Regions from separate parts of the Nocardioides sp. HB32 genome, predicted to be linked through region 1. Evidence: predicted binding sites of a transcription regulator. Region 1 holds the regulator's gene; each other region holds the start of a gene.

The links. Region 1 encodes LexA, which represses DNA repair genes until DNA is damaged. Its sites were predicted from a motif close to TCGAACANNTGTTCGA; they were not measured.
Region 2: recA (recombinase RecA) is a predicted target of LexA. The motif match lies at 2,226-2,241, and genes of this name have one in related genera.
Region 3: ruvC (crossover junction endodeoxyribonuclease RuvC) is a predicted target of LexA. The motif match lies at 2,082-2,097, and genes of this name have one in related genera.

Annotation. Positions count from the first base shown of each region.
Region 1 is NZ_JBSSBS010000001.1:4,353,798-4,357,755, reverse strand. It holds gene ACVW2K_RS21845 (MXAN_6640 family putative metalloprotease) at 1-618, opposite strand, end outside; gene ACVW2K_RS21840 (phosphatase PAP2 family protein) at 623-1,453, opposite strand; gene lexA (transcriptional repressor LexA) at 1,552-2,280, opposite strand; gene ACVW2K_RS21830 (LysM peptidoglycan-binding domain-containing protein) at 2,542-2,931, shown strand; gene ACVW2K_RS21825 (hypothetical protein) at 3,068-3,472, shown strand; gene ACVW2K_RS21820 (hypothetical protein) at 3,480-3,833, opposite strand; gene ACVW2K_RS21815 (ATP-binding protein) at 3,880-3,958, shown strand, end outside.
Region 2 is NZ_JBSSBS010000001.1:2,695,387-2,699,344, reverse strand. It holds gene ACVW2K_RS13570 (phosphoribosyltransferase) at 1-261, opposite strand, end outside; gene ACVW2K_RS13565 (regulatory protein RecX) at 288-905, opposite strand; gene recA (recombinase RecA) at 1,032-2,084, opposite strand; gene ACVW2K_RS13555 (S-methyl-5'-thioadenosine phosphorylase) at 2,302-3,096, opposite strand; gene ACVW2K_RS13550 (MFS transporter) at 3,102-3,958, opposite strand, start outside.
Region 3 is NZ_JBSSBS010000001.1:2,744,925-2,748,882, reverse strand. It holds gene ruvB (Holliday junction branch migration DNA helicase RuvB) at 1-954, opposite strand, end outside; gene ruvA (Holliday junction branch migration protein RuvA) at 956-1,549, opposite strand; gene ruvC (crossover junction endodeoxyribonuclease RuvC) at 1,546-2,067, opposite strand; gene ACVW2K_RS13825 (YebC/PmpR family DNA-binding transcriptional regulator) at 2,216-2,995, opposite strand; gene pdxT (pyridoxal 5'-phosphate synthase glutaminase subunit PdxT) at 3,007-3,624, opposite strand; gene pdxS (pyridoxal 5'-phosphate synthase lyase subunit PdxS) at 3,618-3,958, opposite strand, start outside.

The sequences.
Region 1 (3,958 bases):
GGTCACCTGGAGGTTCTCCAGCGGCGTGTGGCTCGGGAACTCGGCGTAGTCGTTGTCGAAGGCGCAGTACGCCGGCGCGTCGTACGGGCCCGGGTCCGTCGGCGTGCGGTCACTGTCGCAGTAGCCGTACAGCCCCTGGCTGCCGAGGTCCGCGAGGTAGATGTCGAGCAGCGCGTTGCCGCCGAGGCTGCCGTCCGGCTCGGGCGCGCGGTAGCCGGCGGCGGCGTACGCCTTCAGCACCGACTGGGCGGTGCGGGCGACCTTGTCGACGTAGGTCTGGGTCGAGCGGTCGGGGCCGGAGGAGTACCAGTGCACGCAGACGGTCGTGAAGCACTCGGACTGGCCGCCGCCGGGCCGCTGCAGCAGCGCGTCGGCCCGAGCCCGGTCGGTCGCGCCGAGCTCGTCGCGGTGGGTCCGCAGGTCGCGCAGTACCAGGGTCTGGTCACGGCTGCCGTCCGGGTGCTCCGCCGCCGCGAGCGCCCGTGCGGCGAGCGGGCTGCTCAGCAGCCGGTGGGCCGGAGCGACCGGGTCGGGCTCACCGGCGTACGCCGGGGCGGCGACCAGGGGGAGGAGGGGGAGCGTGGCGGCGACCAGGACGGCGAGGGGGCGTCGGAGCACGCGCCTACTCAACCGCACGTGCCTGAGAATCCCCAACGGAGGCGTGCTCGAGCTCGACGGGCTCGCCGGCGGGTGGTCGTTGCCAGCGCCGGTGCAGCGGGATCCGGCCGATCGCCTCGGCGAGTGCCCACCCGACCAGGATGACCATCCAGCCGACGACCGCGTCGATCACCCAGTGGTTGCCGGTGCCGACGATCACGATCGCGGTGCCGAGCGCGTACAGCCAGCCCAGCGCGCGCACCCAGTAGCGCGTCGCGTAGATCTGCAGCGCGAGCGCGACCCACAGCGACCAGCCGGCGTGCAGCGAGGGGAACGCCGCGAGCTCGTTGGTGAGCCCGCCGAGTCCGCGCGGTGCGGAGGCGTCCGCGCCCCACCAGCCGTCGGCGGAGTGCAGGCTCAGCACGTCGACGTACCCGGCCAGGAAGCGCGGGGGAGCGGTCGGCATCGAGATGTAGGCGAGCAGGCCGAGCAGCGTGCCGATGACGAGGGCGCGGCGGGCCGGGCCGTAGCGGTCCGCGCCGAGGCGCCACAGCCAGATCAGGACCGCGCCGGTGACGACGTAGTGGAGGGTGGCGTACCAGTAGCTGCCGACCAGCCCGACCAACCGGTAGTCGGTGAAGAGCTGGTTGAGCGGACCCTCCCACCGGATGCCCATCAGGGTCTCGAGGTGGAGCAGCTCGTTGGCGCGGTGCAGCGCGGGATCCATGTTGGTGTCCGCGAGCAGCCGGGCCAGGCTGTAGAGAGCCCAGAGCCCGACGATCAGCACGAGCTCGAGGATGGCCCGGATCCACCGGGGCATCGTCCGGTGGTGGGCGTACGCAGGTGCCGTCGTCACAGCACCAGCGTCGTTCATGCATCCTCCCGCCGCATCCGGGTACTACCCGGAATCAACACCAGGGTCTGCTCAGGTATTTCCCCGTCTAGTCCGGAGTGTCAGACCCGGCGCAGCACCGCTGTCACTTTACCGAGAATAGTGGCGTGAGTGCCGTCAATAGGATCGTAGGCGGCGTTGTGCGGCAGGAGCCACACATTTCCGTCCTTGCGCTGGAAGGTCTTGACCGTGGCCTCGCCGTCGATCATCGCGGCCACGATCTCGCCGTTCTCCGCGGTCGGCTGCTGCCGGATGACGACGTAGTCGCCGCTGCAGATGGCCGCGTCGATCATCGAGTCTCCGCTCACCTCCAGCAGGAACAGCTGCCCGTCGCCGACGAGCTGCTTCGGTAGCGGGAACACGTCCTCGACGCGCTCCTCGGCCAGGATCGGGCCACCCGCGGCGATCCGGCCGACCACGGGCACGTACGCCGGCGCCGGGGCCGCGTCGCCCACCCCGGTCTCGTCGAACGCGGTCTCCTCCGCGCTCGACATCGAGCGGCGAGCCGCCATCACCTCGGGGAGGAAGACCTCGAGCGCCCGGGGCCGGTTCGGGTCGCGCTTGAGGAAGCCCTTCTCCTCGAGCACCTTCAGCTGGTGGGCCACGCTGGAGGAGCTGGTCAGGCCGACCGCCTCCCCGATCTCCCGCATCGAGGGCGGGTAGCCGCGCTTCTCGATGCAGTCCTTGATGTGCGCGAGCACGCGCTGCTGGCGCGGGGTCAGGCCCGTCGCGTCCGGCGGTCCGTCGGGGAGCTCGCTGACTGTGGGAGACGCCTTCTTCTGGGTGGCCATGGCCTGACGGTAGTCCTCCGGACCGTCCGGGTTCAAACATCTGTTCGAACGGCGTGTCGCCCGGGTGCGGACGGAAAAGCGTTCGAACAAATGTTCGTGTCGCTGCTTGTGTCGTTCGAACACCTGCTCTACCGTCGTACACACGTTCGATCGAACACCTGATCGAGAGTCCGGTCCAGACCGGTCCGCGAGGACTGTCGGTGGCCGCCTCTAGAACTGGTGTCAGGCCACTTCCCCCAGCCGTCCAGCCAGGAGCCTTCGATGAGCACGATGACCGCAACCCCCACGTTCCGCCCCAGCTCGTTCCAGCCCAGCTCGTCCCAGCCCAGCTCGTTCCAGCCCAGCTCGGGCCGGCACGGCAGCGTGCGGCTGACCCGTCGGGGCCGCCTCGTCGTGCTCGTCGTCGCCCTGCTCGCGGTCCTCGCCGTCGGGCTCGTGCTCGCCTCCGGTGCCGTGGGCACCGGCGAGGCGGGCACCCCCGAGCCCACCAGGGTCGTCCTGGTCGGCACCGGCGACACCCTCTGGGACATCGCGGCGGGCCTCGCCGACGACGGGGACGTGCGGGCGATGGTGGACAGGATCGAGAAGCTCAACGCGCTCGACTCGGGCATGGTCTCCGCCGGCCAGAAGCTGGTCGTGCCGCTGGGCTGAGGTCCGGTTGACGCTGGACAGAGACTTTCGCCGGTCGCTTCGACCCCGGCCGGCGAAACCGGGGAAGACGAGGGGCGGGACCACGCTGTGGTCCCGCCCCTCGCGGCGTCCGCGGCGCAGGCCCTACCGTCGGGCCATGGCCGGCTACTCGGGCACTCCGCTGGAGCGCAAGCTCGGGATCCGCGCCGGTCACACGCTGTTCCTCGACGGGGCGCCGGACGACCTGGCGCTCGACGTCCCCGGCGCGCACGTCGTACGCCGGCTCCCGGCCGTGGCCGACGTGACACTGACCTTCCACACCACGCTGGCCGGCCTCGCGGGCCGGCTGCCGGTCCTGCTCGAGCGGACCAGCACCGCCGGCATGGTCTGGGTGTGCTGGCCGAAGAAGGCCGCGCAGCGGGCCCTCGGCATCGCGAGCGACCTGGACGAGGGCCTGGTGCGCGACCTCGGGCTGCGGCTGGGGTTCGTCGACGTGAAGGTCGCCGCGATCGACGACACCTGGTCGGGGTTGAAGTTCGTGCGCCGGCTCGCCGACCGGTGACCGGTCGCTAGCGCGCCGCCCGTCGGCCGCCGATCGGGCGCGGCTCCTCCGGCTCGCCCGTCATCCTCGGCTCGGGACCGCGGGTGATGCCGAGCCGGCGCAGCACCCGCGCCACGAGCATCAGCCCGACGAACAGGCAGGCGACCGCGCCGACGGATGCGAGCGCGAGGAACCACCACGCGACCGAGTCGCCGTCGCGGGCGGTGGAGCCGAAGTCGATCGCGGCGTACACGAGGTATCCCCACGCGACGATGCACGCGGTGATGCCGAGCGCGAGCAGGAGCAGCATCGGCTGGAAGGAGCGCTTCGGGCGCGCGCCGCGGCGCGAGCCCGCGTGCTTGCTGCCCGTCCCCGATGCCACGAGGCCATCCTCCCCGATGGGGCCTGAGGTGTCTTAGCCTTGGGGGGTGGTGCACGACCCGGTCGACTCCGTCGACTCCGTCGCGAGCGCCGCGCTGCGGGAGCTGGTCGGCATCCCCGGCGTGC
Region 2 (3,958 bases), 1.7 Mb from region 1:
CAGGTCCACGACGTCCGGAGTCGGCGGCAGCATCATCGGCACGTCCAGCCGCTCGTCGACGCCGGTGTAGAACTCGACGTTGACCGCGGACAGGTTCTTGACGTCCAGCGCGTAGCCGAGGCCCATGCCGAGCCCGAGACCGCCGCGGGCGATCGACAGCACCAGGTCGGGCTCGTAGCCGCTGTCGACCACCTGTTGCGCGATCTCCCGCACGGCCGTGCCGAACATCTCGTAGGTCAGGATCTCCCGCTCCGCAGCCACGGGAGCATTCTGGCGTGCCGGACGTCCTACTCGTCCAGCGTTTCCCGGCCCGCGTTCGCCAGCTCGTCCTTCACGACGGCGAACGACATCCCGGAGCCGTAGCCCTTGCGGGCCAGCATCCCCACCAGCCGCCGGGTCGCGGTCGTGTCGTCGACGCGGCTCAGGGTGCGCAGCTTCTTGCGCACCAGGACGCGGGCCGCGGCCTCCTCGTCGGCGGGGTCGATCTCGTCGAGGGCCTCGCGCGCGACCTCCTCATCGACCCCCTTGCGGCGCAGCTCCTGGGCCAGGGCCCGCCTGGCGAGGCCCTTCCCGGGCTGCCGCGAGGCGACCCAGGAGCGGGCGAACGCCTCGTCGTCGACCAGCCCGACCTCCTCGAACCGGTCGAGGAGGCGGGTGGCCACGTCGGCCGGCACGTTCTTGGCTGCCAGCTTGTCGCTGAGCTCCTTGCGGCTGCGGGCCTGACCGGTGAGCTGGTCGAGCAGGATCTTGCGCGCGACCGACTCCGGATCGGCCTCCGGCACCTGGACGGCGGTGTCCTCGGGCGGCGGTGGCGTGGGCGCCGGCGCGCGGCGGGTCCACGCGTCGACCCCGGTCGAGACGTCACCCAGCCAGTCAGGGGCCGGGCGGTCCTCGTCGAGAGTCATGTGCGCTCCGTTCGACCGTGGTCTCGATACGCTCGCTGGCGCTCGCTACTCGACCACCGAGAGACGTCGCTCACGCGACGGTGGTCTCGATATGTCCACCGACAGCCGACGCTCACGCGACCGCCGTCAGAACGCGTCGACGCCGACCGGCTCGGCAGGCAGCGCGGCGACCTCGTTGTCGACGGTCGGGCCGACACCGAGCTTCTCGAGGATCTTCTTCTCGAGCTCGTTGGCGAGGTCGGGGTTGTCGCGGAGGAACGCGCGGGCGTTCTCCTTGCCCTGGCCGAGCTGGTCGCCCTCGTAGGTGTACCAGGCGCCGGCCTTGCGGACGAGCCCCGCCTCCACGCCGACGTCGATCAGGCCGCCCTCGCGGCTGATGCCCTTGCCGTACATGATGTCGAACTCCGCCTGCTTGAACGGCGGGGCGACCTTGTTCTTCACGACCTTGACGCGGGTCCGGTTGCCGACCATGTCCTGGCCGTCCTTGAGCGTCTCGATCCGGCGCACGTCGAGGCGCACCGAGGAGTAGAACTTCAGCGCCTTGCCACCGGTCGTGGTCTCGGGCGAGCCGAACATCACGCCGATCTTCTCGCGCAGCTGGTTGATGAAGATCATCGTGGTCTTGGAGTTGTTCAGGGCGCCGGTCATCTTGCGCAGCGCCTGGCTCATCAGGCGGGCCTGGAGGCCGACGTGGCTGTCGCCCATCTCGCCCTCGATCTCGGCGCGCGGCACGAGGGCGGCCACCGAGTCGATGACGATCAGGGTGAGCGCCCCGGAGCGGATCAGCATGTCCGCGATCTCCAGCGCCTGCTCGCCCGAGTCGGGCTGGGAGACCAGCAGCGCGTCGGTGTCGACGCCCAGCGCCTTGGCGTAGTCGGGGTCGAGCGCGTGCTCGGCGTCGATGAACGCCACGATGCCGCCGGCCCGCTGGGCGTTGGCCACGGCGTGCAGGGCGACGGTCGTCTTGCCGGAGGACTCCGGACCGTAGATCTCCACGACGCGACCGCGGGGGAACCCGCCGAGGCCGAGCGCGACGTCGAGCGCGATCGAGCCGCTCGGGATGATCTCCAAGGGTGCCCGCACGTCGTCGCCGAGGCGCATCACGGAGCCCTTGCCGAACTGCTTCTCGATGTTGGCGAGTGCGGCGTCCAGGGCCTTCTCGCGGTCTCCACCAGCCATGGTGTTCTTCCTTGTCTCTCGTCGTGGTCCAGGCACGTCGACGACGCTAGAGCGAGCCACCGACAGCGCCTGGTCAGCGCCGCCGACTGCTGTGGACGACCTCGTCCAGCGTCATGCCTGTGGACAGAAACTAGCCCACGGTCGAACAGATGTTCGGGAGGTGGTCCGGGCGTGTCGGCCCCGGGTCATGACGGGATCAGCACCCGGAACCGGCGACTCATCCGGGGATCACGTAGGTCAGGTCGAGACCGTCGGCCCACGTGTCGCAGCTGCACCCGTCGGGATCGGGCAGCACTGCGACGACGGCGGTGCCGAGCAGCCCGGAGAGCCGGTCGAGGTTGGCCCGGAACAGCGCGAAGACCTCCTCCTGGCCGACGCCCGCGCCGGACTCGGCGCCCGCGTCCATGTCGGTCACGAGCGCGATCGAGGCGTAGCACATCCGCAGCTCGCGGGCGAGCGCCGCCTCGGGCGCACCGGTCATGTTGATCAGCGTGCCGCCGGCCGCGGCGTGCTGCTGCGACTCCGCGCGCGTGGAGAACCGCGGCCCCTCGATCACCACCATCGCTCCCCCGGCGCGCACGTCGGGCGCGGCGGCGACGAGCGCCTTCGACACGCGGGGGCAGTACGGGTCCGCGAACGGCAGGTGCACCGCCCCGGTCTCGACGTACGACGGGACGCGGCGGTAGGTGCGGTCGACCAGCTGGTCGGGCACGACCAGGTCGCCCGGCGCGACGTCGTGGCGCAGTCCGCCGACGGCGCACGGCGCGAGCACCTGGCGGACGCCGAGGGCGCGGAGCGCCCAGAGGTTCGCGCGGTACGGGATCGCGTGCGGGGGGTACTCGTGGTGCCGCCCGTGCCGCGGCAGGAACGCCACCCGCCGGCCGGCGACGGTGCCGACGGCGACCGGCGCCGAGGGAGCGCCGTACGGCGTCTCGACGGCCAGCTCCTCGGCGTCGTCGAGGAACGTGTAGAAGCCGGTGCCGCCGACGACGGCGACGTCCGCAGTGGTCATGGTGGTCAGCCTGCCAGCCGTGTCGTCGCCCGGGCGCCGAACCCGGCGACCGCGACCAGCGCGACCAGGCCGATCGAGCAGACCGCCAGCTCGGGATAGCCCCAGGCCCCGACCACCACGCCCGCCAGGCCACCAGCACCCGCGGCGGTCAGGCCCATCACCAGGTCGGCCGCGCCCTGGACGTCGGTGCGTGCCTCGAGAGGCGCGTGCTGGGCGATCAGCGTCGACGCGGCGACGGTCGCGAACGACCACCCGAGCCCGAGCAGGAACAGTCCGGCGAAGATCTGCCACGAGGTGCCCTCGGGCGCCCGGGCGCACAGCACCAGCGAGACCAGCAGCAGCACGGCGCCCTCGACCAGGACCGCGGGGCGGCCCGTGCGGTCCGCGAGCAGGCCGACCAGCGGCGAGAACCCGAACATCCCGAGCACGTGCAGGCTGATCACCAGCCCGATCACCCGCAGCTCGGCGTGGCCGTGCTCCATGTGCAGCGGGGTCATCACCATGATCGCGACCATCGCGGCGTGCGCGCAGGCCATGCCGAGCACGGCGAACCCGAGGACGGGACGCTCCCGGGCGGCCGCGACCGCGCGGGCCCACGCCGTACCCGACGGAGCGGTGGTGGGTACGCCGGCCGCCTCGCGGGCGAGCAGCAACGGGTCGGGACGCAGCAGGAGGCCGATGACGGCGGCGGCGCCGAGCATGCCGACGCTGCCGAGGGCGAACGGCCCGGTGAGCTCCGGGATGCCCAGCCACTCCGCGAGCGCCCCGGCGGGCCCGGTGAGGTTGGGCCCGGCGACCGCGCCGATCGTCGAGGCCCACACGACGGTCGAGAGCGCCCGGCCCTTGTGGGCGTCCTCGGCGA
Region 3 (3,958 bases), 1.6 Mb from region 1:
GTTGCGCACGAGGAACGGCTCGGCGACCTCCTCCACCGTCTCGCGCTCCTCGCCGACGGCCACCGCCAGCGTCGAGACGCCGACCGGCCCTCCGCCGAAGCGGCGGCAGAGCGCGTCGATCACGGCCCGGTCGAGGCGGTCCAGTCCGAGCTCGTCCACCTCGTAGAGGTCCAGTGCGGCGCGGGCGACCGGCAGCGTGACCACGCCGTCCGCGCGCACCTGGGCATAGTCGCGGACCCGGCGCAGCAGCCGGTTGGCGATGCGGGGCGTGCCGCGGGACCGGGAGGCGATCTCGGCGGCGCCGTCGACCTCCAGGTCGACGCCGAGCAGGCCCGCAGACCGGTGGATGATCGTGTCGAGCTCGTGCGGCTCGTAGAACTCGAGGTGGGCGGTGAAGCCGAAGCGGTCCCGCAGCGGCCCCGGCAGCAGCCCGGCCCGGGTGGTCGCACCGACCAGCGTGAACGGCGGGATGTCGAGCGGGATCGCGGTCGCGCCCGGCCCCTTGCCGATGACGACGTCGACCCGGAAGTCCTCCATCGCCATGTACAGCATCTCCTCGGCCGGCCGCGCCATCCGGTGGATCTCGTCGACGAAGAGGACGTCGCCCTCGTTCATCCCCGACAGGATCGCCGCCAGGTCGCCGGCGTGCGTGATGGCCGGCCCGCTGGTGAGGCGGAGCGGGGACGTCATCTCGCTGGCGATGATCATGGCCAGCGTCGTCTTGCCGAGTCCGGGCGGCCCGGAGAGCAGCACGTGGTCCGGTGCCCGGCTACGCCGTCGGGCCGCCTCGAGCACCAGCCCGAGCTGATCGCGGACCCGGACCTGGCCGACCACCTCGTCGAGGGTCCGGGGGCGCAGGGCCGCCTCGATGGTGCGCTCGTCGCCGTCCGCCTCGGCAGCGGTCAGCGACGAGAGGTGGACCGCCTCCGCCGCAGCCAGGTCGTCCTCGTGCACGTCAGGCCTTGCTCAGCGTGCGCAGGGCGGCGCGCAGCAGCGCCCCCACATCGGGACTGGGCCCGGCCTCCGGAGCGACCGCGTCCACCGCCTTCTCGGCGTCGCGGGTCGTCCAGCCGAGGCCCATCAGGCCCTGGTGGACCTGCTCGCGCCACGACTCGGCCGAGGCCGCCGCCACCGGACGGCCCCCCATCGGGGCGCCGATCCGGTCCTTGAGCTCGAGGATGATCCGCTGGGCCCCCTTCTGGCCGATGCCGGGCACGCGCGTCAGGGTCTTCACGTCGTCGGCGGCGATCGCGCGGCGCAGGTCGTCGGGTGCCAGCACCGCGGTGATCGCCTGGGCGACCTTGGGGCCGACCCCCGAGGCCGTCTGCACCAGCTCGAAGACCTGCTTCTCGTCCTCGTCGGCGAAGCCGAACAGGGTCAGGGAGTCCTCGCGCACGACCATGCTCGTCGGCAGGGTTGCCGTGTGTCCGGGGCGCAGGGTCGCCAGCGTCCCCGGTGTGCACATCAGCTCGAGCCCGACTCCCCCGACCTCGAGCACCGCGCTGGACAGGGTCACCGCGGCCACCTGGCCGCGCACGAACGCGATCACTGCTTCCTCCCGGCTGCGGCCAGCGCCGCGTCGATCCTGGCCTGGGCGCCGCCGCGCCAGATGTGGGTGATGGCCAACGCCAGGGCGTCGGCCGCGTCGGCCGGCTTGGGCATCGCGTCGAGCCGGAGGATCCGGGTCACCATCGCGCCGACCTGCGCCTTGTCCGCGCGCCCGTTGCCGGACACCGCGGCCTTGACCTCACTCGGGGTGTGCAGGGCGATCGGCAACCCGCGCCGGGCCGCGCAGACCATCGCGATGCCGCTCGCCTGCGCCGTACCCATGACCGTGCTGACGTCCGAGCGCGCGAACACGCGCTCGACCGCGACGGCGTCGGGGGCGTACTCGTCGAGCCAGGCGTCGATGCCCTTCTCGATCGTCACCAGGCGCTGCGGGACCGGCAGGTCGGACGACGTGCGCAGGACGTTCACGTCGACCAGGCTCAGCGGCCGGCCCACGTCGCCCTCGACCACGCCCATGCCGCAGCGGGTCAACCCGGGGTCGATCCCGAGCACGCGCATGGTCAGCCCTTCCGTCGAACACCTGTTCGGTGTCCACGCTAACCGCTGGCTCTCGCCTCACCGGGTCCCGACACGCCGATCGCCGCTTCGCGGGCTCAGCCGCGCGGCTCGCTCGACCACCATCAGCGAGTCCGCTGACGCGTCCGCGCTAGGCGTCGATCGAGTCCAGGACGTCGTCGGGGATGTCGGCGTTGCTGTAGACGTTCTGCACGTCGTCGAGGTCGTCGACGGCGTCGACGAGGCGGAAGACCTTCCCCGCCACGTCCACCTCGGCCACCGGGATGTCCATGGTGGCCACGAACTGGACCTCGGCGGAGTCGTAGTCGATGCCGGCCGCCTGGAGCGCCGTACGGACCGCGACGACGTCGCCGGACTCGGACTGGATCTCGAAGGAGTCACCGAGGTCGCTGACGTCCTCGGCCCCGGCGTCCAGGGTGGCCTCGAGGACGTCGTCCTCGGTGACCTCCCACGGCTTGCCGCCGCGCTCCTGGCTCTTCTCGACCACGACGACGCCCTTGCGGGTGAAGAGCCGGGAGACCGAGCCGGGGTCGGCCATGGTGCCGCCGTTGCGGGTGACCGCGGTGCGGACCTCCATCGCGGCACGGTTGCGGTTGTCGGTCAGGCACTCGACGAGCAGCGCCACGCCGGACGGCCCGTAGACCTCGTACATGATCGTCTCGTAGTCCACGCCGCCGCCGTCGAGGCCGCCGCCGCGCTTGACCGCCGAGTCGATGTTCTTGTTCGGCACCGACTGCTTCTTGGCCTTCTGGATGGCGTCGTAGAGCGTCGGGTTGCCGGCCGGGTCGGGGCCGCCCATCTTGGCCGCGATCTCGATGTTCTTGATCAGCTTGGCGAACAGCTTGCCGCGCTTGGCGTCGATCGCGGCCTTCTTGTGCTTGGTGGTCGCCCACTTGGAGTGGCCAGACATCCGTCCCTCTTCTACTCAGCGTTGGTGACCAGGTCCACGAACACGCGGTGGACCCGGGAGTCGCCACCCACCTCGGGGTGGAACGACGTCGCCATCAGCGGACCCTGACGGACCGCGACGATCCTACCCGCGGCCTCGCCCCGATCCACCCGGGCGAGCACCTCGACCGACTCGCCGACCGCCTCGACCCACGGTGCCCGGATGAAGATCGCGTGCACGGGTGCGTCCAGGCCGGCGAAGTCCAGGTCGCCCTCGAACGAGTCGACCTGCCGCCCGAACGCGTTGCGTCGCACCGTGATGTCCAGCCCGCCGAGGGTCTCCTGGTCGTGTGCTCCGTCCTCGATCCGGTCGGCGAGCAGGATCATGCCGGCACAGGTGCCGAAGGCCGGCAGGCCCTCCTTGATCCGCGTGCGGATCGGCTCGAACAGGTCGAAGGTGCGTGCGAGCTTGGCCATCGTGGTGGACTCGCCACCCGGGATCACGAGCCCGTCGACCGCGTCGAGCTCCGAGGTGCGGCGTACCGCGGTGGCCGTGACGCCGAGGTCGGTGAGCGTGCGGAGGTGTTCCCTGACGTCGCCCTGGACCGCGAGCACGCCGATGTGCGGCCCGGCTGAGGACCCGGTCACCACCCGCGCTCGGCGAGGCGGTGCGGCTGCGGGATGTCCTCGACGTTGATGCCGACCATCGCCTCCCCCAGCCCGCGGGAGACCTTCGCGATGACGTCGGGGTCGTCGAAGAACGTCGTGGCCTTGACGATCGCCTCCGCGCGCTGCGCGGGGTTGCCGGACTTGAAGATGCCCGAGCCGACGAACACGCCCTCGGCGCCCAGCTGCATCATCATCGCGGCGTCCGCCGGGGTGGCGATGCCGCCGGCGGTGAACAGCACGACCGGCAGCTTGCCGTTCTCGGCGACCTCCCGCACCAGCTCGTAGGGCGCCTGCAGCTCCTTCGCGGCGACGTAGA